One region of the Mycobacterium sp. DBP42 genome, then DNA from elsewhere that is predicted to be linked to it. Evidence: riboswitches for the same ligand, from Rfam matches in the RefSeq annotation. Region 1 holds a riboswitch; each other region holds the start of a gene.
What was found. A riboswitch is a leader RNA that binds a small molecule or an ion and turns the genes downstream of it on or off. The one in region 1 is predicted to bind cobalamin.

Region 1 (5,683 bases):
GCCAGCTCCAGGCCGAACCCGCCGAGGTAGAGCTGCAGGTAGAGGGTCAGGCTGGAATGCCCGCAGGACAGTACGAAGCGGTCGCGACCGATCCATTCGGTGTCGCTGGGATCGTGGCGCAGCTGCCGCTGGAACAACGTGTAGGCGAGGGGAGCCAGGCTCATCGCGGTACCCGGGTGGCCGTTGCCGACCTTCTGCACCGCGTCAGCCGCGAGCACCCGGACGGTGTCGACGGCAACGCTGTCGAGCTCGGTCCAGTCATCTGGGTGGTTGGGCTGGGTGAGAGCGGTGATCTCTTCGGCGGTGGTCACTAAGCTCACTTCCTCGTCTTCTATCTGCTGGCATGTGCTCGCAGTTGCCATGCTGCTACGACAAACACCCTAGTGGGGCGGACTCATCCGATGCAGACTGGTTCTCGCACCGATACCCGGTCGTTTACCCGTAGTTGCCCCGGAACAGACCCTGCGGTGCCGAGGCATTCGGGCGGCGGTCTACCATCGTGTGTAGTAGAAGCCGCGTGACGCCACCCGAGGAGTTATTTGCGTGAGCATTCGCGAGCGCCGGCTCATCAATGGGGCGCCGAGCCGAATACGGACCACGTTCCTGTCGTATCTGGCATTGACCAAGCCGCGCGTGATCGAGTTGTTGCTGGTCACCACCATTCCAGCGATGCTGTTCGCGGACCGCGGCACGATTGACCCGCTGCTGATCCTCAACACCCTGATCGGCGGTGGGCTCGCGGCGGCCGGCGCCAACACGCTCAACTGCGTGGCTGACGCCGACATCGACAAGGTGATGAAGCGGACCGCGCGCCGACCGCTGGCCAAGGCTTCGGTGCCTACCCGCCACGCCCTGATCTTCGGGCTCGTGCTCTCGGTCACGTCCTTCTGCTGGCTGTGGTGGACCTCGAACCTGCTGTCCGGGTTACTGGCCGTTGCCACGATCGCGTTCTACGTCTTCGTCTACACGTTGCTGCTCAAACGCCGCACCTCGCAAAACGTGGTGTGGGGCGGCGCGGCCGGTTGCATGCCGGTGATGATCGGCTGGTCCGCGGTGACCGGCACGATCCAGTGGCAAGCGTTGGTGATGTTCCTGATCATCTTCTTCTGGACACCGCCGCACACCTGGGCACTGGCCATGCGATACAAGGACGACTACAAGGCGGCCGGGGTGCCGATGTTGCCCGCGGTGGCCACCGAGCGCGAGGTTACCCGCCAGATCCTGATCTACACCTGGCTGACAGTGCTCACCACGCTGGTGCTGGCGCTGGCCACCGGATGGCTCTACGGCGCGGTGGCCCTGCTGGCGGGCGCGTGGTTCCTGGTGATGGCGCACCAGCTGTACTCCGGGGTCAAGCGCGGCGAGCCGGTGAAGCCGCTGCGGTTGTTCCTGCAGTCGAACAACTACCTGGCCGTGGTGTTCTGCGCGCTGGCCATCGATTCGGCGCTGGCCCTGCCGACGATCTTCGGTCACTGAGCCCGCACCGGACCGTGGGCTAGGGTATCCACGATCCATAACGCGATGGGACCCAGGAAACCGGTGTGAATCCGGTGCGGTCCCGCCACTGTGACCGGACCGCGAACCTCGATGCATCCAACGGGGTAGCTCAGTCCGGGAGCCACGACACTGACCCATCGCGGACAACATCCACGGAGCGCGGACTCCCGGGAGGTATTCGTGAGCGGTCAGTTCATCGCGCGCCGGAAAATGTTGGGCGGAATCCTGGCCACCGCCGCGGCATCGGTGGTGGGCGTCGGGTGCGGACGGGCCGAATCAGGCAGTGGGGTCGGGGCCGTCACGGTCACCGATCTCGCCGGTGCGACCGTGCAGTTGCCGCGGCCGGCCCGGCGGGTGGTGACCATCCCGAAGCCGGCCGCGTCGATGATGGTGGCCGTCAACGGCGGACCCGAGGTTCTGGTCGGCATGAACGCCGCCTCGCGTTCTGCGATCGAGGACAGTTTCATCGGCGCGGCGTATCCGGGGCTGCTGACGGTTCCCACCGACGTGGCAGGCGCCGAGTTCGCACCGAACGTGGAGAGCGTGCTGGCGCTGGACCCGGATGTGGTGATCCAGTGGGGCGACCGTGGCCCTGGCATCGTTGAACCATTGCAGAATGCCGGGTTGACCGTGGCGCAGCTGCGTTACGGAACCCAGCAGGATCTCGAGGACGCGGTTGCGCTCTACGGCGAACTGCTCGGCAAGCCGGAGCGGGCCGCGGCACTGATCGGTTGGATGCGCGATCGAATGCGGTTGTTGCGCAGTGAGATTCCGGTGCCCGATGCCAGCTCGACGCGGCCATCGGTGCTGTACCTGCGGGGCGCCGCCGACACGCTGGATGTGGGCGGCCGGGCGTCCTACAACCACTTCGTCACCGAACTCGTCGGTGCCCGCAATCCCGCTGTGGAGATCGACGCCGACGAGGCCCCCATCGACACCGAGCAGCTGCTGAGGTGGGATCCCGACATCGTCCTGCTGGGCAACTTCGGTCCGAAGCTGCCCGCAGATCTTTACCGTGACCCGGCGCTGGCGAGCCTGCGGGCCGTGGCGCAACGTCGGATCTACAAGGTGCCGTTGGGCGGATACCGGTGGGATCCCCCGAGCCAGGAATCACCTTTGATGTGGCAGTGGTTGGCCGGAGTGGTCCACGGGACCGGGGCACCCGGCCTGCGCGCCGAAGTGGCCAGGCAGTACGCGCTCTGGTACGGCACCGAACCCACCGATGCGCAAATCGGCGAGATCCTCTACTCCACAGCCAATTCCGACTCCAGTGACTATGTTGACTTCGGCCGCTGAGCGCTCGGCCGTATCCAGCGTCCGTACCGCGTATCTCGTCATTCCGGTGGGTGTCGTGCTGGTGGCCGTCATCGCGCTTGCCGTGGGCAGGTACTCGGTCGCGCCGGATCAGGTCGTGCGGATTCTGCTCGGTCGGCTGCTGCCGCTCGAGCAGACCTGGACTGCGGCCGAGGATGCTGTCGTGCTCAACGTCCGGCTGCCCCGCGTGTTGTTGGCCATTCTGGTCGGCGCGGGACTCGCCGGCTGCGGGGCCGCGCTACAAGCGGTGTTCGGCAATCCGCTGGTCAGCCCACAGATCCTCGGCGTCTCGTCCGGCGCATCATTCGGGGGTGCGCTCGCCATCGTCCTGAGCCTTGGCTCGGCTGCCCTGGTACTGGGTTCGTTCGGGTTCGGGATGGCCGCACTGGTGGCGGTCTTCGCCGTCAGTCGAACTCGAGGACCGACCCCACCGCTGGCGATCGTGTTGTCGGGCATTGTGGTCGGAGCGTTCTTCACGGCGTTGGTGTCGTTCATGACCTACCTCGCTGATCCGTACGGCGAACTGCAATCGCTGGTCTTCTGGTTGCTGGGCAGCCTGGCCACCGCCACTTACGCGAAGGTCGTCATCGCCGGGGTGCCGGTACTGCTCGGCGGCGCCGTCATCTACGCATTGCGCTGGCGGATCAACGTGCTTTCGCTGGGCGACGAGGACGCTGTGACACTGGGATTGCATCCCGGCCGGCTGCGCTGGCTGATTTTCACCGCTGTCGCGGCGATCGTTGCCGGGGCGGTGGCGGTCAGCGGCGTCATCGGTTGGGTGGGGTTGGTGGTACCGCACCTGGCCCGGCTGTGGGTCGGGGCGGACAACCGGGTGCTCATCCCGGTCAGCATCGGCCTCGGCGCCGCATATCTGACCGCGATCGACACCGTCACCCGCACACTGGGGGTCGCCGAGATCCCGCTGGGCGTACTTACCGCCATCGTCGGCGCACCGGTGTTTCTGATCCTGTTGCGTAGCCGCCGGCAACGGATGTGGTCGGATGCTTGAACTCGATGGACTCGGCTTCGCCTACGACCGTGAGCGATGGCTCTTCCGCGATGTCTGCTACCAACTCGCGCCGGGCGAGATTCTCTCGGTCCTGGGCCCCAACGGCCGCGGTAAGACCACCTTGTTGCGCTGCGTGGTCGGTCTGGCGGAGCCGTCAGAAGGCCGCGTCCGCGCCGACGGGGTGATCGGGTACGTCCCGCAGAGCCACCGCTCCACCTTCGCCTACACGGCGATGGACATGGTGCTGATGGGACGCGTTCGGCATCTGGGCCGGATGACCAGGCCGGGACGGCGGGATTATCGGTGCGCGCAGGCCGCCCTCGAACGGGTCGGTATCGCCCCGCTCGCCGACCGGGACTATCCCTCACTCAGCGGCGGCGAGCGTCAGCTGGTGCTGATCGCGCGGGCAATCGCCGCCGAGGGACAGGTATTGGTGCTCGATGAACCCGCCGCCGCACTGGATCTGCGTAATCAGGGCCGGGTGCTGCATCTGCTGCGCGGCCTGGCCGACGAGGGACACGGCATCGTGTTGACCACTCACCATCCCGACCACGCCCTCGAGATCGCAGACACCGCGTTGCTGTTGGGCGGTGGCGCCGATGTCCGGGTCGGCCCGGCCGACACGCTGCTGACCGACGTCGTTGTTTCCGAACTCTACGGTGTCCGTGCTCATTCCCTGACCCTGACGCCCACCAGCGCGACGGACTCGCCCCGACGCACCATCGTGGTCCGCTACGACCAGGAGTTGCACCCATGACTGTCCTTGCCTGCACCGTGCGACCGTGGGCCAAGCTTCCCTTCGAGCGGGCCCTGCGTGGCATTGTGACGGCGGGGTACGACGCGGTCGCACTGCCGGTACACGGTGTCACGGCATTGATCACCGCGGACACCACGGTTGCCCGCGCCAGGAAGGTCGCGGCGGTCATTGATGACCACGGGCTGGATCTCGTCATTCTCAGCCACGCGGCCGATCTGAGTCGTGACGACGCTGCAGCACTGTCCACCCTGCGCCGCCAGCTCGACCACTGTGCCCGCCTTGGGGTTTCGACCCTGGTCGACATGGGCTGCCCCGAGCTCACCGACGGCGACCGTTACCTGCGCCTGATGGCGGCGGCGGCCCCGTACGCGGCTGACCATGGGATCACCATTGCAGTCAAACCGCATGGGGGACTTACCCGTACGGCTGCTGACACCTTGACGGTGGTGGAACGCGTTGGGCACGAATCGTTTCGGGCGTGCTGGGATCCGGGCAATCTGGTGCACTACGGGGGCGAGCCGCCCGGGCGCGGGTTGGCCGACCTGGCACCCTATATCGCTGCCGTGGGGGCGCGGGACCACCCACCTCGCAGCGGGCACCGGGTGGTCGCCGGCGGTATGCCCCCGCCGATCACGCCCGGCGACGGCATCGTCGACTTTGTCGAGCTCTACCGCACACTGGGTGCGCACGGCTTCACCGGACCCAGCGCGGTCGAGTCCGTCACCAAGCTGGGTACCGGTGCCGAACTGGATTCCGAGGCGGCGCGGGCCCGGCAGAATCTGCAGGACGCGGTGGCCGGCCGAATCCCGCAGCGCTGCGCACCGGCCATCCCGACCCGGCAATCCTGCTCCCTGGTGGCCCGAGCCGCCGGCGAGGACCCGATCGGCACCGCCAGGAACTTCGACCGTTACCTGATGCTGGAACTGCCGCTGCCATGGCCGCCCGGCATGGGTACCCCGGTATGGGAGACCGCCCGGACACCCGCACCCTTGCGAGCCGCGTTGCGGGCGGCTACCCGGCGCACCGAGGAACGCGGACTGACCATGAAGACCTTCGCCGCGGCGCCAGACCCGCAGTACTCGGTGGCCGGCCTGATGCGCATCATC
Region 2 (5,683 bases), on a different contig from region 1:
CGAGTCGGGCAACCCGTCGACGTCTCTGGTGCTCGACCAGTTCGGCCGTAACCTGACCGCCGCCGCCATGGAGGGCAAGCTCGATCCGGTCATCGGCCGCGAGAAGGAAATCGAGCGCGTCATGCAGGTGCTGAGCCGCCGCACCAAGAACAACCCGGTGCTGATCGGCGAGCCCGGCGTCGGCAAGACCGCCGTTGTCGAGGGCCTGGCACAGGCCATCGTTCACGGCGAGGTTCCCGAGACGCTCAAGGACAAGCAGCTCTACACGCTCGACCTGGGTTCGCTGGTCGCGGGCAGCCGCTACCGCGGTGACTTCGAGGAACGCCTCAAGAAGGTGCTCAAGGAGATCAACACCCGCGGCGACATCATCCTGTTCATCGACGAGCTGCACACGCTCGTCGGCGCGGGTGCCGCCGAGGGCGCCATCGACGCCGCGTCGATCCTGAAGCCCAAGCTGGCCCGCGGCGAGCTGCAGACCATCGGTGCCACCACCCTCGACGAGTACCGCAAGTACATCGAGAAGGACGCCGCCCTGGAGCGCCGGTTCCAGCCGGTCCAGGTGGGTGAGCCGACGGTCGAGCACACCATCGAGATCCTCAAGGGTCTGCGTGATCGTTACGAGGCGCACCACCGCGTCTCGATCACCGACGGCGCGCTGGTGGCCGCCGCCACTCTGGCCGACCGCTACATCAACGACCGGTTCCTGCCGGACAAGGCGATCGACCTGATCGACGAGGCCGGCGCCCGGATGCGTATCCGCCGGATGACCGCTCCGCCAGACCTGCGCGAGTTCGACGAGAAGATCGCCGACGCGCGCCGGGAGAAGGAGTCCGCGATCGACGCGCAGGACTTCGAGAAGGCGGCGAGCCTGCGCGATCGGGAGAAGACTCTGGTCGCCCAGCGCGGTGAGCGTGAGAAGCAGTGGCGCTCAGGCGATCTCGACGTTGTCGCCGAGGTCGACGACGAGCAGATCGCCGAGGTGCTGGGCAACTGGACCGGTATCCCGGTGTTCAAGCTGACCGAGGCCGAGACCACGCGCCTGCTGCGCATGGAGGACGAGCTGCACAAGCGGATCATCGGCCAGGAGGATGCCGTCAAGGCCGTCTCGAAGGCGATCCGCCGTACCCGCGCCGGTCTGAAGGACCCGAAGCGCCCGTCCGGTTCGTTCATCTTCGCCGGCCCGTCCGGTGTCGGTAAGACCGAGCTGTCCAAGGCGCTGGCCAACTTCCTGTTCGGCGACGACGACGCGCTCATCCAGATCGACATGGGCGAGTTCCACGACCGCTTCACCGCGTCGCGGCTGTTCGGTGCCCCTCCGGGCTACGTCGGCTACGAAGAGGGCGGCCAGCTCACCGAGAAGGTGCGCCGCAAGCCGTTCTCGGTCGTGCTGTTCGACGAGATCGAGAAGGCCCACCAGGAGATCTACAACAGCCTGTTGCAGGTCCTGGAGGACGGACGTCTCACCGACGGACAGGGCCGCACGGTCGACTTCAAGAACACGGTGTTGATCTTCACCTCGAACCTGGGCACCTCCGACATCAGCAAGGCGGTCGGACTGGGCTTCAGCCAGGGCGGCGGGGAGAACAACTACGAGCGGATGAAGCAGAAGGTCAACGACGAGCTCAAGAAGCACTTCCGGCCGGAGTTCCTCAACCGCATCGATGACATCATCGTGTTCCACCAGCTGACGCAGGACGAGATCATCCAGATGGTCGACCTGATGATCGGCCGGGTCGGCAACCAGCTCAAGACCAAGGACATGGCCATGGAGCTGACCGACAAGGCCAAGGCCCTGCTGGCCAAGCGAGGCTTCGACCCCGTGCTCGGTGCCCGGCCCCTGCGCCGCACCATCCAGCGCGAGATCGAGGATCAACTGTCCGAGAAGATCCTGTTCGAGGAGCTCGGGCCCGGCCAGTTGGTCACGGTCGACGTCGAGGGCTGGGACGGCGAAGGTGCCGGCGAGGACGCGAAGTTCACGTTCTCGGGCGCGCCCAAGGCGGCCGGCTCCGATGGTCCGGACCTGGCCAAGGCCGGAGCCACTGCGGAATAACTGCACATGAGAAACGCCCCCACCCATCGGTGGGGGCGTTTTTCGTCCTGCCGATGGGTCGATCGCCTGCGCCGGTAGTTACGATGCTGATGTAATCGACAGGAACAGGAATCTGGTGAGAGTCCAGAGCGGCCGCGCCACTGTTAACAGTCAGACCCTGACCTGTCGCGACACGGACTGGGACGCGAATTCCCGGAAAGGACCACCCGATGGCTTCCACTGACGCACGCGCCAGCCACGCTCGGCCGATCGACCTGTCGGCCACCAAGGCGGTGCTCTGGCTGACCCTGACGGCGTTCGTGGCGCTGCTGGCCCTCTATTTCGTCGGAATGGACCAGGGCGCAACGTCGGTGTTCGGTAACAACACCTACGTGCACGAGTTCGTGCACGACGCCCGCCACCTGCTCGGTTTCCCCTGCCACTGACCCGCGGGCGAGATAACCGAGCCAATGGAAAGACAGATCATCGGGCGCGGCATCTTGGCCGGCGCCCTGGCAGGTGTGCTTGCTTTCGGATGGGCGAAGCTGCTGATCGAACCGATCATCGGCAGGGCGATCGACTTCGAGAACGGTGTCGGCGCAGCGGATGAAGCCGCGGAGCATTCACACGGCGCCGGTGGGCATTCCCACGGCGGTGAGAGCGTCGAGGTGTTCACCCGCGGCGTGCAATCCAACGTCGGCATGGGCCTCGGCGTCCTGATCTTCAGCGTCGCGATGGGCGCCCTGCTGGCCGTCGTGTTCTGCGCGGTCTACGGCAGGGCCAACCTGTCGGCGCGCGCGTTGGCTGCATTGACGGCCGGCGGCATGCTCGTCAGCCTGTGGATCGTCCCGGCGCTCAAATACCCGCCGAACCCGCCGGCGGTCAGCCTCGACGAGACCATCCAGCAGCGCACCCTGCTGTACCTGCTATTGGTGGTGCTCTCGGCAGGGTTGTTCGTCGGTTCGGTACTGCTGGCGCGCCGGCTGACACCGAAGCTGGGGGTGTGGAATGCGTGCCTGGTAGGCGTCGCGGACTATGTGGTCTCGATGGCCGTGGTCTTCCTGATCCTGCCGGGCATCCACGAGACCCCGTCGACGTTCCCGGCCGACGATCTCTACCAGTTCCGCCTGTTCTCGCTGGGCACGCAGGTGGTGATATGGGCGACGATCGGTCTGGTGTTCGGGGCGATGGCGTCGAGGTTGTTGGAAGGTAAGCGGGAGTCAGTGTCGGCGTGAGTCCCAGTGAGTGAGGTCGTCCGGCTGACGTTGGTGTCTCACGCCATGACCGACGCCACGGCAGCCGGCCGGTTTCCCACCGACGAGCCGCTGAATGCGCTGGGGCATCGTCAGGCTGATGCGGCCGTTGAACTCGGTGTCATCGACGCCGCGTATTGCGGGCCGGAGAAGCGGGCCCGCCAGACCGCCGAACTGCTGGGGCTCTCGGCGGCGGTCGAGCCGCAACTGGCCGATCTGGATTTCGGCGGCTGGCGCGGCAGTGTGCTCGGCGGCCTGCCGCCGGCCGACCTGGCGGTCTGGCTGACTGATCCGGCCCGGGCACCGCACGGCGGTGAAACGGTGGTCGGTCTCGTCAACCGGGTGCACCGTTGGCTGGACAGCCTGGCGCCGGTGCGTGGCCGGCTGGTTGCGGTGACACATCCGGCGGTGGTCCGGGCCGCCATCCTGGTGGCGTTGGACGCACCGCCGAGGTCTTTCTGGCGCATCGATGTTGCACCGATGAGCCGTACGGTCATGCATTTCCGCGGCCAGGCTTGGACGCTGCGAAGCGGCAGCTAGCCCGGTCCTAGTGCGCCACCGGAGCCATCGCGAATGCCCGCTTGGCGATTTGCAGCAGCCAGCCCGCGGCGGTAGGGCTGCGGAACTTCGGCCAGTTCAGCTGGAAACTGAACACCCACGGCTGTCCGGTGTGGTCCACCGCGTACCAGCTGAAGGTCAGGTCGCCGGGTAGGTTTCCGCCCTTGGCGCCGATGTATTTCCATTTCGCCGGATCCGGGTCGATGCCGGGCAGCGCGGACAGGATGTCCTTCACGGGCGCGGCAGGGCCGACGGCAGAGGCCTGCAGGGCGGCGTGCACCCGGCAGATGTCGGCGGCGCTGGCGAACCACTCCAGCCCGTCGTTGGAGGCCGGGGTGTGCGTGCGGTATGGATCTGGTTCGTAGGGACGGGAATTGGTCTGTTGCAGCAGTGCCACCCGCCCGGCGGGGGACGCGCTGTTCCACTCGTCGCGAAGGTTGGGCTTACCCCAGCCGACGGAGAAAACCTCGTGCATGGTCGGGAACGGGGTCATGCTGGCCGGGTCGTGGTGGCCGGCGGTCACCAGCGCGCGTTCCACGGCCGACGGGCCCACCCGTCCGATGAGCAGGTCGGTGGCCATGTTGTCGCTGGCCGAGATCATCTGCTGGGCTGCGGTTCGCACAGTGATCTCGGCACCGGGGGGAAGCTTGTCCAGGCCGGCCGAACCGAGCTTCTTGCCCTCCTTGGTGATTGTGAGGTGATCGTCCCAACGCAGGGTCCCGGCTTTGACCGCATCCGAAACTGCAAGCAGCACATAGAGTTTGAAGATCGAAGCCAGGGGCAGCGACAGCTCGGTGTTGGTGCCTGCGACCTGCTCGCACTTACCGTTGTTCACCTTGGACACCCGGTAGGAGTAGCGCGCGCCCGATTTGGTCAGCTCGGTGTCGATATCGGACCAGGTTTCGATCTTCGGCGGCACCAGCGTGACGTCGAAACGGTCGACCAGACCCGCGTCGTTGGTCCTCAGTTCGATGTCTTGGGCCACGTTGTAGGAAGTGAGTACGTGCAACGTGGCCTGCGCGGCCCCGATGTCCACCGAGGTGACCTTGAACGGGCGATCCCACCAGATGGAGTCCATCTTGGTGCCGACCAGATCGACCTTCTCGGGTGCGGCCAGGGTGCGCACGCCGATCGGACCGATCGGCCAGTCGGAGTTGAGCATGTCCATGGTCTGCTTGGCCCGCAGACCCGGAGGGGTGATGGTGTCGATGTGCGCGCCGTAGGACACTTCTGCCGCGGGCGCGACATTGGGCGAACAGCCACAAGCCAGGGCCGCGGCGACCGCCGTGATGGCCGTCAGGCCAACCGTGCGGCGCAGCGTCCGGCCGCGGCTACGCCTGGGCAGCCGGCCCTGCAACGTCCAACACAACCTCGAACTCCAGCAGCGATGCGCCGGTCGCCACAGGCTTTGCCTGCTGGCCCTTGTGTGCCTCGACCGCCGGGCCCGAAGCCCAGGCCTGGAAGGCCTCTTCGGATTCCCACTGGGTCACCACGAAGTAGCGGTCTTCGCCCTTGACGGGGCGGAGCAACTGGAAGCCGAGGAAACCTGGCTGACTGTCGACGGCATGTGCACGGTTCGCGAACCGCTTCTCCAGTTCCGGGCCGGCGTTGGGCGGGACCTCGATGGCGTTGATCTTCACGACGGGCATGGTGTCAAGGCTACCGCGGCGGCCCGGCAAGATAACGGGATGGTCACAGATCTACTCACCCATCGAGGAGGCCGCGGCGAGCCCATCGTCCTGGTGCACGGTCTGATGGGCCGTGGCAGCACCTGGTCACGTCAATTGCCGTGGCTGACGAACCTGGGTGAGGTCTACACCTATGACGCGCCGTGGCACCGTGG
Region 3 (5,683 bases), on a different contig from region 1:
CGTCAGACTGCCTTGGTGACGCCATAGTAGGCCACCACATCGTCGGTGTCGGTGGTGGAGCTGGTCAGCGTCGCATAGGACCGCAGGAAGGACTGGCCGACGCAGCCGTCGATCTTGATGTGAACATCCTTCACGGTGACGCGCACGGGCGCGGCCTTGAACGACTTCTTGTTCACCGAGACATTGGTGACGGTTCCGGGCTTTGCGTGGATCTCGATGGTGCCCGAGATCGGCATGCTCACCCCGGTGGGGATGATGCCGGCCAGGGTCGAGCCCGAGGTGCTCAGACCGATCGACCCGATCAGGCGGACCTGTCCCAGCTCGATGCCGCAACCGATCTGGTAGCCGGTATCCAATGTGCCACCGGTCAGTGACGTGGCTCCGCTGCCGGTGACGGTGCCGGTGAAGGTGGCTCCCACCATGTACTCGCGTGACGAGGCAGCGGTGGTCAGAGGTGCCACCGGCAGCTGGCTCTCGTCTTTCGCCGAGACGGTGAGCGTCCAGCCGTCCGGGGTGGTGACGACGCCCGGCTCGGCGGATGCGACGAGTCCGTTGTCCGGTGGGGGGCCGGCATCGACAGGTTGTGCGGCCGGTTCCACCGGTGGCGGTGGTGGATCCGCCGACGCGAGGGGCGGCAACGCAACCGGGGCGAGCAGGCAGGCAGCAGCCAAGATGGCGAAACGATTCAACATGCGGGAACTTGTGCCTCTCGTGGGGTTCGAATCCGAGGGATCGGCGTGGTGATCAGTGCGGATCATGGTCGGTGTGTTTTCGGGGGAGGGTCAGACGACCTTGGTGACACCGAGGTAGGTGATGACGTCATCGGTGTTGTCGGTTGAGCTGGTCAGCGTCGCGTAGGTGCGGATGAACGACTGGCCGGCGCACTGATCGAACTTGATGCGGACACCCGTGATAGTGACGCGGGTGCCGGTGCCCTTGAACGACTTCTTGTCGATCGGAACGATGGTGACGGTGCCCGGCTTCAGGTACACCTTGCCCTGCAAGCTGATTCCGGTGCCGAGGCTGGCGTCGCCGGCGGAGCCGGTGAACGGAATCTTGATGCCCGGCGAGAAGCTGAGGCCGGGGTTTATCTCGGTTTCGTCGCTGACGATGCCGCAGCCGATCTGGGCGCCGGCCTCCAGTGTGCCGCCGGTGAGCTTGGTCTTGCCGCCGCCCGAGACTTTCCCGGTGAAGGTGCCGCCGACAAGGTATTCCCGGGATGACACCGCGGTGGTCAGCGGCGCGACCGGCAGCAGGGTCTCGTTGGAGCCTGCCACTGTCACGTGCCAGCCATCCGGGGTGTCCAAGACGCCGGGAGGAGAAGACGGCACCGCGCCGGTATCCGGTGGGGGCGGTGCCGGCGCGGCGGCCGCTGCAGCTGCGGCCGGGTCCGGCGGCGGATCTGCGGATGCAAGGGGCGCAATCGCTACGGGGGCCAACATGCAGACTGCAGCCAGGGGGGCAAAACGACTGAACATGCGTGAACTTGCGCCTCTCGTGGGACTGGCCCCTGTCGTCCTGCGACACGTCGTGGTCGCCAGAACCCAACGGGGCCAAGGAATCTGTCGCGACGAATCATGAACCTATTGCGTTTCGGTTCGGTGAACAATGCCCCAACAGTCGCCGCCGCATTCCCGTCCGGCTGAGGGTTCCTCAGCTGTGAAGTTTCTGGGAAATCCCCTGTGCTGCAGCGTATTCCGCAATTGAGGAAAGCGGGGCGCCAGCGGCACGCGATGGACGACGTGTGGAGGGGGCAGATTGGCAGGCTGTTCACTTTCTGGACATGTGAACCCTCAACGGTGTGGTGACTCGGAGGTACGGCGAAAGCGCCGGAACTGCCACCGACTGAAGGAGGAATCGTTGAGGTCGTTTCAGGTGTACCAGCGAGGGCTGGTATCGCTGATCGTTGCCTTCAGCATCGGTTTCGCTGCCACGCCGATGGCTGTCGCCGAACCTGGTGATGAGGCCGGTGCTCCCGGCCCCGTGCTGCCCGAGTTGCCCCCGGTGCCGGCCGCCGGTCCGGTACCGGTGCCGGTCGCCGGCACCGATGACCCCGGTGTACCTGCGGTTACGGCCTGCTCGACGTTCGCCGACGCGCTCGATTCGGCGTCGACGTTCTACGGCGACTTCGCTGATTCGATCGAGGGTGTGGAGCGGCCCGACTACCGGGATCCGACCATCAGCACGACGAACACGAGCGGTCGGACCGCGCTGCGCGAAGCGGCCGCGTCGGCACTGAACGCTGCCGGCACGCCGGGACTGCCGCCCGATATCGCAAACCCCATGCGGGCATGGTCCTTCGGCGCCACCAAGCTGCTCTTGAAGATGGGGCTGCGCAGCGGCGGTCAGTCGCTCAATGACACCGCCACCCAACTCAACAACGATGCCACCAATGCGCAGATGGCTTGCGCCGCAGCGGGAACCCACGCCTGATGCGCGTGGTCACACCGTGCTGTAAGCAGAGGAATACCGTGCTCGGCGTTGTGTTTTCGTTGATCATGCTCGTGCTGCCGGCCACCAGCTGTGCCGACAACGGCGACAAGGCTCAGGGGCCGCCGGAAGAAGTGCCCAAGTCGGCCCTCGAGAGGCTGCTGCTCACCACCGATCAGGTCAACGCCATGATGACGACCGTTGGGATGGTGGCACATCCGCCGGTCACCGAGATGAACGACCATCGCAACCTGCTGCCCAATCTGAATTGTCTGGGCGCGTGGCAGGTGAACGAGTCCGCCATCTACGGCGACCGTTGGACCGCCATGCGCCAGGTGCTGCTACGCGGTCCCGACAGGGACAACTGGGACAACCTGCTGGTGCAGTCGGTGGTGATCTTCCCTTCGACACAAGAAGCCGCCGACTTTCTCGATCAGTCGGCCGATCGCTGGTCGAAGTGCACCAACCACAATGTGAACATCACGCTCAACGGGCAGCCGCTGCCCAGGTGGCGCAGCGGCGATCTGATCGAGACGGATTCGGAGCTCACCTTGCCGTTCACCCGTATTGACGGGGACCAGACCCGCGCCTGCCAGCGTGCGCTGGCGGTGGCCGCCAACCTTGTGATGGATATCCAAGCGTGTAAGCCGGGAGGGTCCTCGGTGACCCAGGCCGCTGAGGTGGTGGACAAGATCAAGGCCGCGATGGCGCGCTGACCGGTACCCGCCGCGCTGCGGCGGGTAGTCTGAGGCGCGCAGCTGGTTTGTCGGTACCGGGGTGTTTGCGGAGCCGACATCGAACGCCGCAGGCTGGTTGAGATGTGGCGTGAGAGGGAACCCGGTGAGAATCCGGGACTGTCCCGCAGCGGTATGCAGGAACGACCGCCGTCATCAGCACTGGCACGCAGGGAACTGCGGCCGGGAAGCGACGGCCAGTAGGGGCGCGGTTTTCCGTGCGTGCCTGTGAGTCCGAAGACCTGCCAGCCGTACCGGGCGCGCCGCGTCCGGTGGTTCATCGCCTCGCGGAATGGGCAGTGGCCGAAAGTAGTTCGCTCGTGGCGGGTGGCTGCGTTCGGTTCGGTGTCTCCTGGCGGTGGCCATCCCCGTATGTTGAAGGACGTCGTCATGAGCACAACCGCAGCACCCTTCGCCGCCACCATCCTCGGGTCGCCCCGAATCGGGCCGAACCGCGAACTCAAGCGCGCAGTCGAGAAGTACTGGGCCGGCCGCATCGATCGCGACGAACTCGAATCCGTGGCCGCCGGCCTGCGTCGCGACACGTGGGCGTCAATGGTCGCAGCCGGGCTGGACTCGGTCCCGGTCAACACCTTCTCGTACTACGACCAGATGCTCGACACCGCAGTTCTTGTCGGCGCACTGCCGCCCAGGGTGGCCGATGTGCCCGACGACTTGGACCGCTATTTTGCCGCGGCGCGAGGCAACGATGACATCGCGCCGCTGGAGATGACCAAGTGGTTCGACACGAACTACCACTACATCGTGCCGGAGATCGGGCCAGAGGCCACCTTTACCCTCAACCCGGACAAGGTGTTGGGGGAGTTGGAAGAGGCACGTGCACAGGGGATTACGGCGCGACCGGTGGTTGTCGGCCCCATCACCTTTCTGACGCTGTCGAAGGCCGTCGACGGTGCGGACGCGCCACTGGCTCGCCTCGATGATCTCATCGATGTCTATTCCGAACTGCTGGGATTGCTGGCAGATAGGGGAATCGAGTGGGTCCAGCTCGACGAGCCGGTGTTGGTGACCGACATCGTCGACAATGCGGCCGAACTCGCCGAGCGGACCTACAACCGTCTCGGTGGACTGGCCAAGAGACCTTCCGTCTTCGTCGCAACCTACTTCGGAGAGCTGAGCGATGCGCTGCCCGCGCTGGCGCGCACGCCGGTCGAGGCCATCGGCGTCGATCTGGTTGCGGGAACTGGTGCTGCCCTGGGCGCAGTGCCGGAGCTCGCGGACAAGCTCCTGGTGGCGGGTGTGGTCGACGGGCGCAACATCTGGCGCACCGACCTGGAGGCCGCTCTGGGCACCTTGTCCGCGCTGCGGGAAGCGGCCGCGGCGATCGTCGTTTCTACGTCGTGCTCGACACTGCATGTGCCCTACGCCCTCGATGCCGAGGACGACCTCGACCCGGCGCTGCGCAGCTGGCTGGCCTTCGGTTTCGAGAAGGTCACTGAAGTGGTGGCGCTGGCACGTGGTCTCAAGGACGGACGCGACGCCATCTCGGCGGAGATCGCTGCGTCCCATGCGGCCATCGAGTCGCGCAAATCCGATCCGCGACTGAACAACAGCCGAGTCCGGGAACGGATCTCGGCGATCGTCGCCTCGGGCGCCAAGCGTGGATCGGCCGATCAGCGTCGCGCTGCACAGCAGGACCGGCTGAAGCTGCCTGCTCTGCCCACCACCACGATCGGGTCATACCCGCAAACCTCGGCCATTCGCATCGCCCGTGCCGACCTCAGGTCGGGCAAGATCGCCGCCGCGGAGTACGAGCGCAGGATGAAGGCCGAGATCGCCGAGGTGATCAAGCTGCAGGAGCAGCTGGGCCTGGACGTGCTGGTGCACGGTGAACCCGAGCGCAACGACATGGTGCAGTACTTCGCCGAGCAGCTCGACGGGTTCTTCGCCACACAGAACGGCTGGGTGCAGTCCTATGGCAGCCGCTGCGTGCGACCGCCGATCCTCTACGGGGACGTGACGCGGCCGAAGCCGATGACGGTGGAGTGGATCACGTACGCGCAGTCACTCACCGACAAGCCCGTCAAGGGCATGCTCACCGGTCCTGTCACCATCCTGGCCTGGTCGTTCGTCCGCGATGATCAGCCGTTGGCGGATACGGCTGCGCAGGTGGCACTGGCGATTCGGGACGAGACCGTCGATCTGCAGTCTGCCGGCATCGCGATCATCCAGGTCGACGAGCCGGCTCTGCGCGAGCTGCTGCCGTTGCGCTCGAAAGACAAAGCGGCATACCTGAACTGGGCGGTGGACGCATTCCGGTTGTCCACCTCCGGAGTGGAGGATTCGACACAGATCCACACCCATCTCTGTTATTCGGAGTTCGGCGAGGTGATCGGCGCGATCGCGGATCTCGATGCCGACGTCACCTCGATCGAAGCGGCTAGGTCGCACATGGAAGTGCTCGGCGATCTGAACGCTGTGGGGTTCTCCAACAGCGTCGGCCCGGGTGTGTACGACATCCACTCGCCGAGGGTCCCCGGAGTCGAAGAGATCGCCAC
Region 4 (5,683 bases), on a different contig from region 1:
TCATCGGCGTACTCCTCTGCGCCGCAACAAGATCAGTGCGAAGGCGGGAACGCCGAGTAGTGCGGTGACCACACCGGTGGGCAATTCCTGCGGGGCGAAGACCGTACGGGCCAGGGTGTCCACCCAGACCATGAAGACCGCGCCGAGGATCACCGCTGTCGGCAACAAGCGCCGATGGCCGGGCCCGACGACAAAGCGCGCGGCGTGCGGCAGCACGAGCCCGACGAAACCGATCGCCCCGGCGGCGCTGACCAGCGCCGCCGTCACCAGTGCGGTCATCACCAGCAACACGACGCGTACCCGGGTCACCGCGACCCCCAGCGTCGCGGCCGCATCCTGCCCGAATGCGAACGCGTCAAGGGTGCGTGCCTGGGCCAGGCACAGCGCCAACCCGACACCGACCACCATCGAGCAGGTGGTCACGTCGGACCAGGACACTCCGGCCAGCGACCCCAACAGCCAGAACAGCACTCCCCTGGTCTGTTCGGCGTCGGCCGACGACAGCACGATGAACGACGTCAGTGCCGAGAACAGCTGGGTGCCGGCCACCCCGGCCAGCACCACCCGATCGGTCCCGCCGCCGGCCGCGTAGGCCAACAGCAGCACCACGGCGAACGACAACACCGCGCCGGCGAAGGCGCCACCGGACAGGCTCAGCGTGCCCGCGCCGACGCCGAGCACCGCGACCAGCACGGCACCGGTAGAGGCACCCGAGGAGATGCCCAGCACGAACGGGTCGGCCAAGGGATTGCGGAGCAGGGACTGCAGTATCGCCCCGCACAAGGCCAACCCGGCCCCGGCGATCGCCGCCAGGACGACCCGCGGCAATCGCAATTGCCAGACGATGCTCTCCTGCAGCCGGGTCGCCCCCGACGGCCCCGCGCCGAGACGGTCGCCGACAATGCGATACACGTCCCCCACCGACAATGCGGCCGGTCCGATCGTGATGGCCACCGCGGCGGAGAACACCACGAGGACCACTCCGGCGGCCCACAGACCGCCGATCCACGTGGTGCGAAGTCTCACGGCGCCGCGCCAAATCCGAGTTCGGCCAGGCCCTTTGCCACTTTCTCAGCGCCGTCGACGGTGCGGATCGACGGGTTGAGGTCCGCCCCGTTCACCACGATGTAGCGACGGTGCCGCACTGCGGTAAGTCCCTGGGTGAGCGGATTCGACTCCAGGAACTCGATTTTGGTCTCCAACGCGTCACCATCGATCGTGCGTCGGCTCAGGTCGGCGAGGACCAGCACGTCCGGGTCGCGGTCGGCCACAGTCTCCCAACTCACCTGCGGCCATTCATCGGTGGTGTCGGCGAACACATTGCGGGCCCCCACCGACCCAGCGATCACGCCGGGAGATCCGCAGCAGCCGGCGAAGTAGGGAGCACGGATGTCGGAGAACCAGAACGCCATGTCGACGCCGAACGGGACCCCGGCGATGCGGTCCAACCGGGCGCGCAGCTGCGCGATGAGCCGGTCGCCGCGATCGGCGACATCGAATATCTTCGCCAGTTCACCGATTTCGGTGTATATCGCCTCCATCTCGAACGGCGTGGTGCGCGCACCGTCGCCATTGACCGCGGTCTTTCCCTCGCAGTCGCTGGGTGCCAGATACGTCGGGACACCGAGGCGTTCGAACTGTTCGCGGTCGGCGACGCCGCCGGGCCCGAGGGTTCCGCCGAAGGAGGCCGACACGAAATCGGGTTCGGCGCCGAGCACGGTCTCCAGCGACGGCTTGTTCACCGCCAATCGCGGTACCCGGGCGTTTTCGCCGTCGAGATCGGCGCGGACGGGGTCCGTCCACGTCGCGGTGCCGACCATGCGGTCCGCCAGGCCCAGCGAAAGCAGTATCTCGGTGGAACCTTGGTTCAGCGAGACAGCACGCCGCGGCGGCGCACCGATCACCACTTCCCGGCCGCAATTCCGCACCGTCAGTGGGTATCCGGGCGATTCGGCCGGATCCGGGACCGCGTGGGTGGACTGAGCGCATCCCACCAACGACCACGCGCTCACCACCCCGACCATCAGGCGGGCCGCGCGGTTCACCGGGCCAACCCGAAGGCCTTGAGACCGGCCGCCAATTTCACCACCGCGTCGACCTCGCGGATCCCGGGATCCAGTTCGGACCCGCTCAGCACGACGTAGCGCTTGTTTCGCACCGCGGTCATGTTCCTGGTCACCGGATTCGACTCCAGGAATGTCATTTTCGACTCCAGTGCGTCCCCGTCGACACGCCTTCGGTTCAAGTCGGCCAGTACCAACACGTCGGGGTCGCGGTCGGCCAGCGCCTCCCAGCTGACCTCCGGCCAGTCCTCGCGGGTATCGGCGAAGACGTTGGTGACGCCGAGTTCGCCGGCATACAGTCCCGGCGCCGAGCAGCAGCCCGCGAGATACGGCGTCCGCAGTCCCGAGAACCAGAACGCCACACTGACATCCGGCTCGGTGGTGGACGGAATGTCGTCGAGCCGCCGGGTGAGCCGGTCGATGAGGTCCTGGCCGCGCTGTTGCACATCGAAGATCTGGGCGAGTTCGCGTATCTCCCGATACAGGGCATCGAGCATCAGCGGTTCGGTGCGGGTGACGGTCTCACCGTCGACACTCGCGCCCGTACACACCGAAGGCGATTGGTACGTAGGGATTCCCAGCTGAGCGAACCGGCTGCGGTCGGCGACCACGGCTGAGGTGTAGGTGTGTGCGCTGGCCGAGGTGACCAGGTCCGGCTCGGCTGCCAGGACCGTCTCCAGTCCAGGATCGTTGTCTGCGAGCCGGGGCACGGTGGCGTTGTCCGCCGCGAGTTCGGGAAGCACCGGATCGAACCACGTCGAGGTGCCGACCATCCGATCGGCCAGCCCGAGCGACAGCAGGATTTCGGTCGACGCCTGGTACAGCGAGACCGCCCGCCGCGGCGGTCCCTCGAAAGTGACGTTCACACCGCAGTTCTCGATGGTGAGCGGATAGCTGGTCGAGTCAGCTGCGGAAGCTTCACCGGCCGTCTGCCCTGCCGCAGACTCTCGATGACCGCAGGCCACCGTGACCGACAACGCGACAGACAACAGGGACAACAGTGCGGTGAGCACGCGCACGGTCAAACTTCCTTTGATCCAGGGCCCAATCGCGGAGCCGTCAACGGTCATTCCGACCCCAGGTGATCGGACTCGAGGCGATGCCTCATACCGTTGCGCGTCAGTTCCGGCTTTTCACCGGATTCCCCTGTTGGTCGGCATTCGCACTGTAACAGCCGCGACGCAGCGTGATTGCCCGCGCTCGACAGCGGGCATCCCTAGGCCATGACCGCGCTACCACCAGATCCCGACCCAGCCGAGACACCGGATCTGCAACCCGGCGGTGGCGTCGCGCCCGGCGCCACCCCACCGGACTCGGCGCAAACCTCGGGACTGGGCGAACCAGAACCGCGGCCCAGGCACAAGTACACCCCCACTTCGGTCACCGCGATCGCCGGTTTGGTGCTGCTGATCGCGGTGTTCGTCGCGGTAGGCGTCCTGCTCATCATGAAGATGACCGGGGTCTTCGGATAGCCGGGCGACAGATCAGCGCGGCGCCCGCCACATTGCCGTCATGATCGGTCCACCGTCGGGAAGGACGATCTCCCCGGTGACCTCGAACCCGAAACGCAGGTAGTAGGGGATGTTGTCGGGGTTGCTCGACTCCAGGTAGGCCGGGGCGTGTTCGGCGTCCACCCGATCGAGGCGCGATTGCATCAGGGCATGTCCGAAACCGCCGCCGCGCACCGTCGGATCGCTGCCGATCACGGCCAGATACCAGTGCGGTTCCTCGGGATGGTGCTGCTTCATGAGCTCGACGACCTGTTGGCCCCGTCGCGTGTCGCGGCCGAACGCACGCACCATCGAGGGCAGCATCCGCAGTTCTTCGCCGGCAGTCTGCTTCCAACAGCCGGGCCCGTCCCACAAGGCGGCCGCGCCGATCTCGCCATCCCGGCCGGCCACCTCGGCACCGCCGCCGGCAAGGAAGTGGTGACGCGTGATCGCTGCGAACATCCGCGGCAGACCTTTGGCCCGGCGGGCATCGTCAGCCAGGATCCACGACATCACCGGGTCATGATGGAAGGCCCGCCCCAGGACGGCGGCAAGCCGCGCCACGTCGGACTTGTTCGGGGGACGGACGTCAACGGCAGCCACACGCCCACCATCGCACAAGATTTGTGGTTTCGGTGCTCAGGAGGCCAGCGGTCAACGCCCCTGGGTGATGTAGGCCTGCAGCTGTTCCTGCTCAGCCTCGAGTTCTTCCATCCGGGTCTTGACGATGTCGCCGATGCTGACGATGCCGGCCAGCCGCCCACCGTCGAGCACGGGAATGTGACGCACCCGGTTCTCGGTCATCAGAGCACTGAGGTGATCCACGGTGTCGCGCGGCGTACAGGTTGCCACCACCGTCGTCATGATCTCCGACACCGGTTGGGCAAGCAGGCTGCTGCCCCGTTCATGCAGATTGCGCACCACATCACGCTCCGAGACGATGCCGGCCAGCCCGCCGGGCCCGATCACCACCATGGCACCGATGTTCAGCTCGGTCAGCCCGGCCAACAGCTCCGTCACGGTAGTCTCCGGCGAAATCGTCACCACCGCCGCGCCCTTGTTTTTCAGCACGTCCGCGATTCGCATCGGCAACCTCCGATCGTGATCCACCTCACACCAGGCTAGGTCGGTGGCGGTCAGTAAGAAAGAAGCCACGCCTGATTGAGCCGGAACGGAGTAGGAATGAGGTCATGATCGAGGTCACGCTGCTCGGCACCGGTAGCCCGATTCCTGATCCGGAGCGGGCCGGACCGTCGACCCTGGCGCGCGCAGGCGACCAGATGTTTCTGATCGACTGCGGCCGCGGGGTGCTGCAGCGCCTGGCCGCGGTCGGCGCGGGTGCCAACCAGCTCAGCGCATTGCTGCTGACCCACCTGCACAGCGATCACATCGCCGACCTGGGCGATGTGATCATCACCCGCTGGGTGAGCACATTCACCCCGGATACACCGCCCCTGCCGATCATCGGCCCGCCCGGGACCGCGGAGGTGGTCGACGCGACGTTGCGCGCGTTCGGCCATGACATCGGCTACCGCATCGCCCACCACGCCGACCTCACCGGTCCACCACAGGTGGACGTTCGTGAATACACCGACGGGATGGTGTGGGATCACGACGGCGTGCAGATCCGTGTCGCCCCCACCGATCATCAGCCGGTGACCCCGACGATCGCGTTCCGATTCGAACACGGCGGGGCCTCGGTGGTGGCAGCCGGCGACACCGTGCCATGTCCCAGCTTGGACGCCCTGGCCAACGGCGCAGGAGCCTTGGTGCACACCGTGATTCGCAAAGACCTGATCGAACTTCTTCCCCAGCAACGGATCCGCGACATCTGCGACTATCACTCCTCGGTGCAGGAGGCGGCGGCCACCGCCGCGCGGGCCGGCGTCGGGATCCTGATCCTCACCCACTATGTGCCCGGCATCGCCGCGGGCACCGAGGACGACTGGCGGGCGCTGGCCGCCTCGATATTCGACCGCCAGATCGAACTGGGCGACGACCTGCACCGGGTCCAGGTTCACCCCGGGGTGTGCACCCGATCGCGCAGCTGATCAGCCGCCTCCGCAACACAGTTCAGGTCGACCTCACCCCACGGGCGGCCGCGGGCGATCACCACGACGTGCTGGATGC

Region 2: another riboswitch for cobalamin. It lies ahead of E0T84_RS01805 (CbtB-domain containing protein); the one in region 1 lies ahead of E0T84_RS02670 (ABC transporter substrate-binding protein).
Region 3: another riboswitch for cobalamin. It lies ahead of metE (5-methyltetrahydropteroyltriglutamate--homocysteine S-methyltransferase); the one in region 1 lies ahead of E0T84_RS02670 (ABC transporter substrate-binding protein).
Region 4: another riboswitch for cobalamin. It lies ahead of E0T84_RS11195 (ABC transporter substrate-binding protein); the one in region 1 lies ahead of E0T84_RS02670 (ABC transporter substrate-binding protein).

What each region holds. Positions count from the first base shown of each region.
Region 1 covers NZ_VCMY01000002.1:35,610-41,292, forward strand. Annotated here, with positions in the region: gene tkt (transketolase) at 1-311, opposite strand, end outside; gene E0T84_RS02665 (heme o synthase) at 544-1,476, shown strand; cobalamin riboswitch at 1,482-1,650, shown strand; gene E0T84_RS02670 (ABC transporter substrate-binding protein) at 1,678-2,793, shown strand; gene E0T84_RS02675 (iron ABC transporter permease) at 2,774-3,820, shown strand; gene E0T84_RS02680 (ABC transporter ATP-binding protein) at 3,813-4,577, shown strand; gene E0T84_RS02685 (TIM barrel protein) at 4,574-5,683, shown strand, end outside.
Region 2 covers NZ_VCMY01000001.1:360,397-366,079, forward strand. Annotated here, with positions in the region: gene clpC1 (ATP-dependent protease ATP-binding subunit ClpC) at 1-2,050, shown strand, start outside; cobalamin riboswitch at 2,106-2,231, shown strand; gene E0T84_RS01805 (CbtB-domain containing protein) at 2,260-2,475, shown strand; gene E0T84_RS01810 (CbtA family protein) at 2,500-3,264, shown strand; gene E0T84_RS01815 (histidine phosphatase family protein) at 3,271-3,822, shown strand; gene E0T84_RS01820 (serine hydrolase) at 3,830-5,197, opposite strand; gene mhuD (mycobilin-forming heme oxygenase MhuD) at 5,172-5,489, opposite strand; gene E0T84_RS01830 (alpha/beta fold hydrolase) at 5,529-5,683, shown strand, end outside.
Region 3 covers NZ_VCMY01000016.1:90,085-95,767, reverse strand. Annotated here, with positions in the region: gene E0T84_RS16705 (MspA family porin) at 3-692, opposite strand; gene E0T84_RS16700 (MspA family porin) at 783-1,478, opposite strand; gene E0T84_RS16695 (hypothetical protein) at 1,861-2,433, shown strand; gene E0T84_RS16690 (sensor domain-containing protein) at 2,484-3,146, shown strand; cobalamin riboswitch at 3,224-3,429, shown strand; gene metE (5-methyltetrahydropteroyltriglutamate--homocysteine S-methyltransferase) at 3,555-5,683, shown strand, end outside.
Region 4 covers NZ_VCMY01000008.1:59,645-65,327, reverse strand. Annotated here, with positions in the region: gene E0T84_RS11205 (iron ABC transporter permease) at 1-1,026, opposite strand; gene E0T84_RS11210 (ABC transporter ATP-binding protein) at 1-4, opposite strand, end outside; gene E0T84_RS11200 (ABC transporter substrate-binding protein) at 1,023-2,024, opposite strand; gene E0T84_RS11195 (ABC transporter substrate-binding protein) at 2,042-3,076, opposite strand; cobalamin riboswitch at 3,122-3,254, opposite strand; gene E0T84_RS11190 (DUF6480 family protein) at 3,287-3,535, shown strand; gene E0T84_RS11185 (GNAT family N-acetyltransferase) at 3,548-4,156, opposite strand; gene E0T84_RS11180 (CBS domain-containing protein) at 4,208-4,639, opposite strand; gene E0T84_RS11175 (ribonuclease Z) at 4,744-5,604, shown strand; gene E0T84_RS11170 (TIGR03560 family F420-dependent LLM class oxidoreductase) at 5,571-5,683, opposite strand, start outside.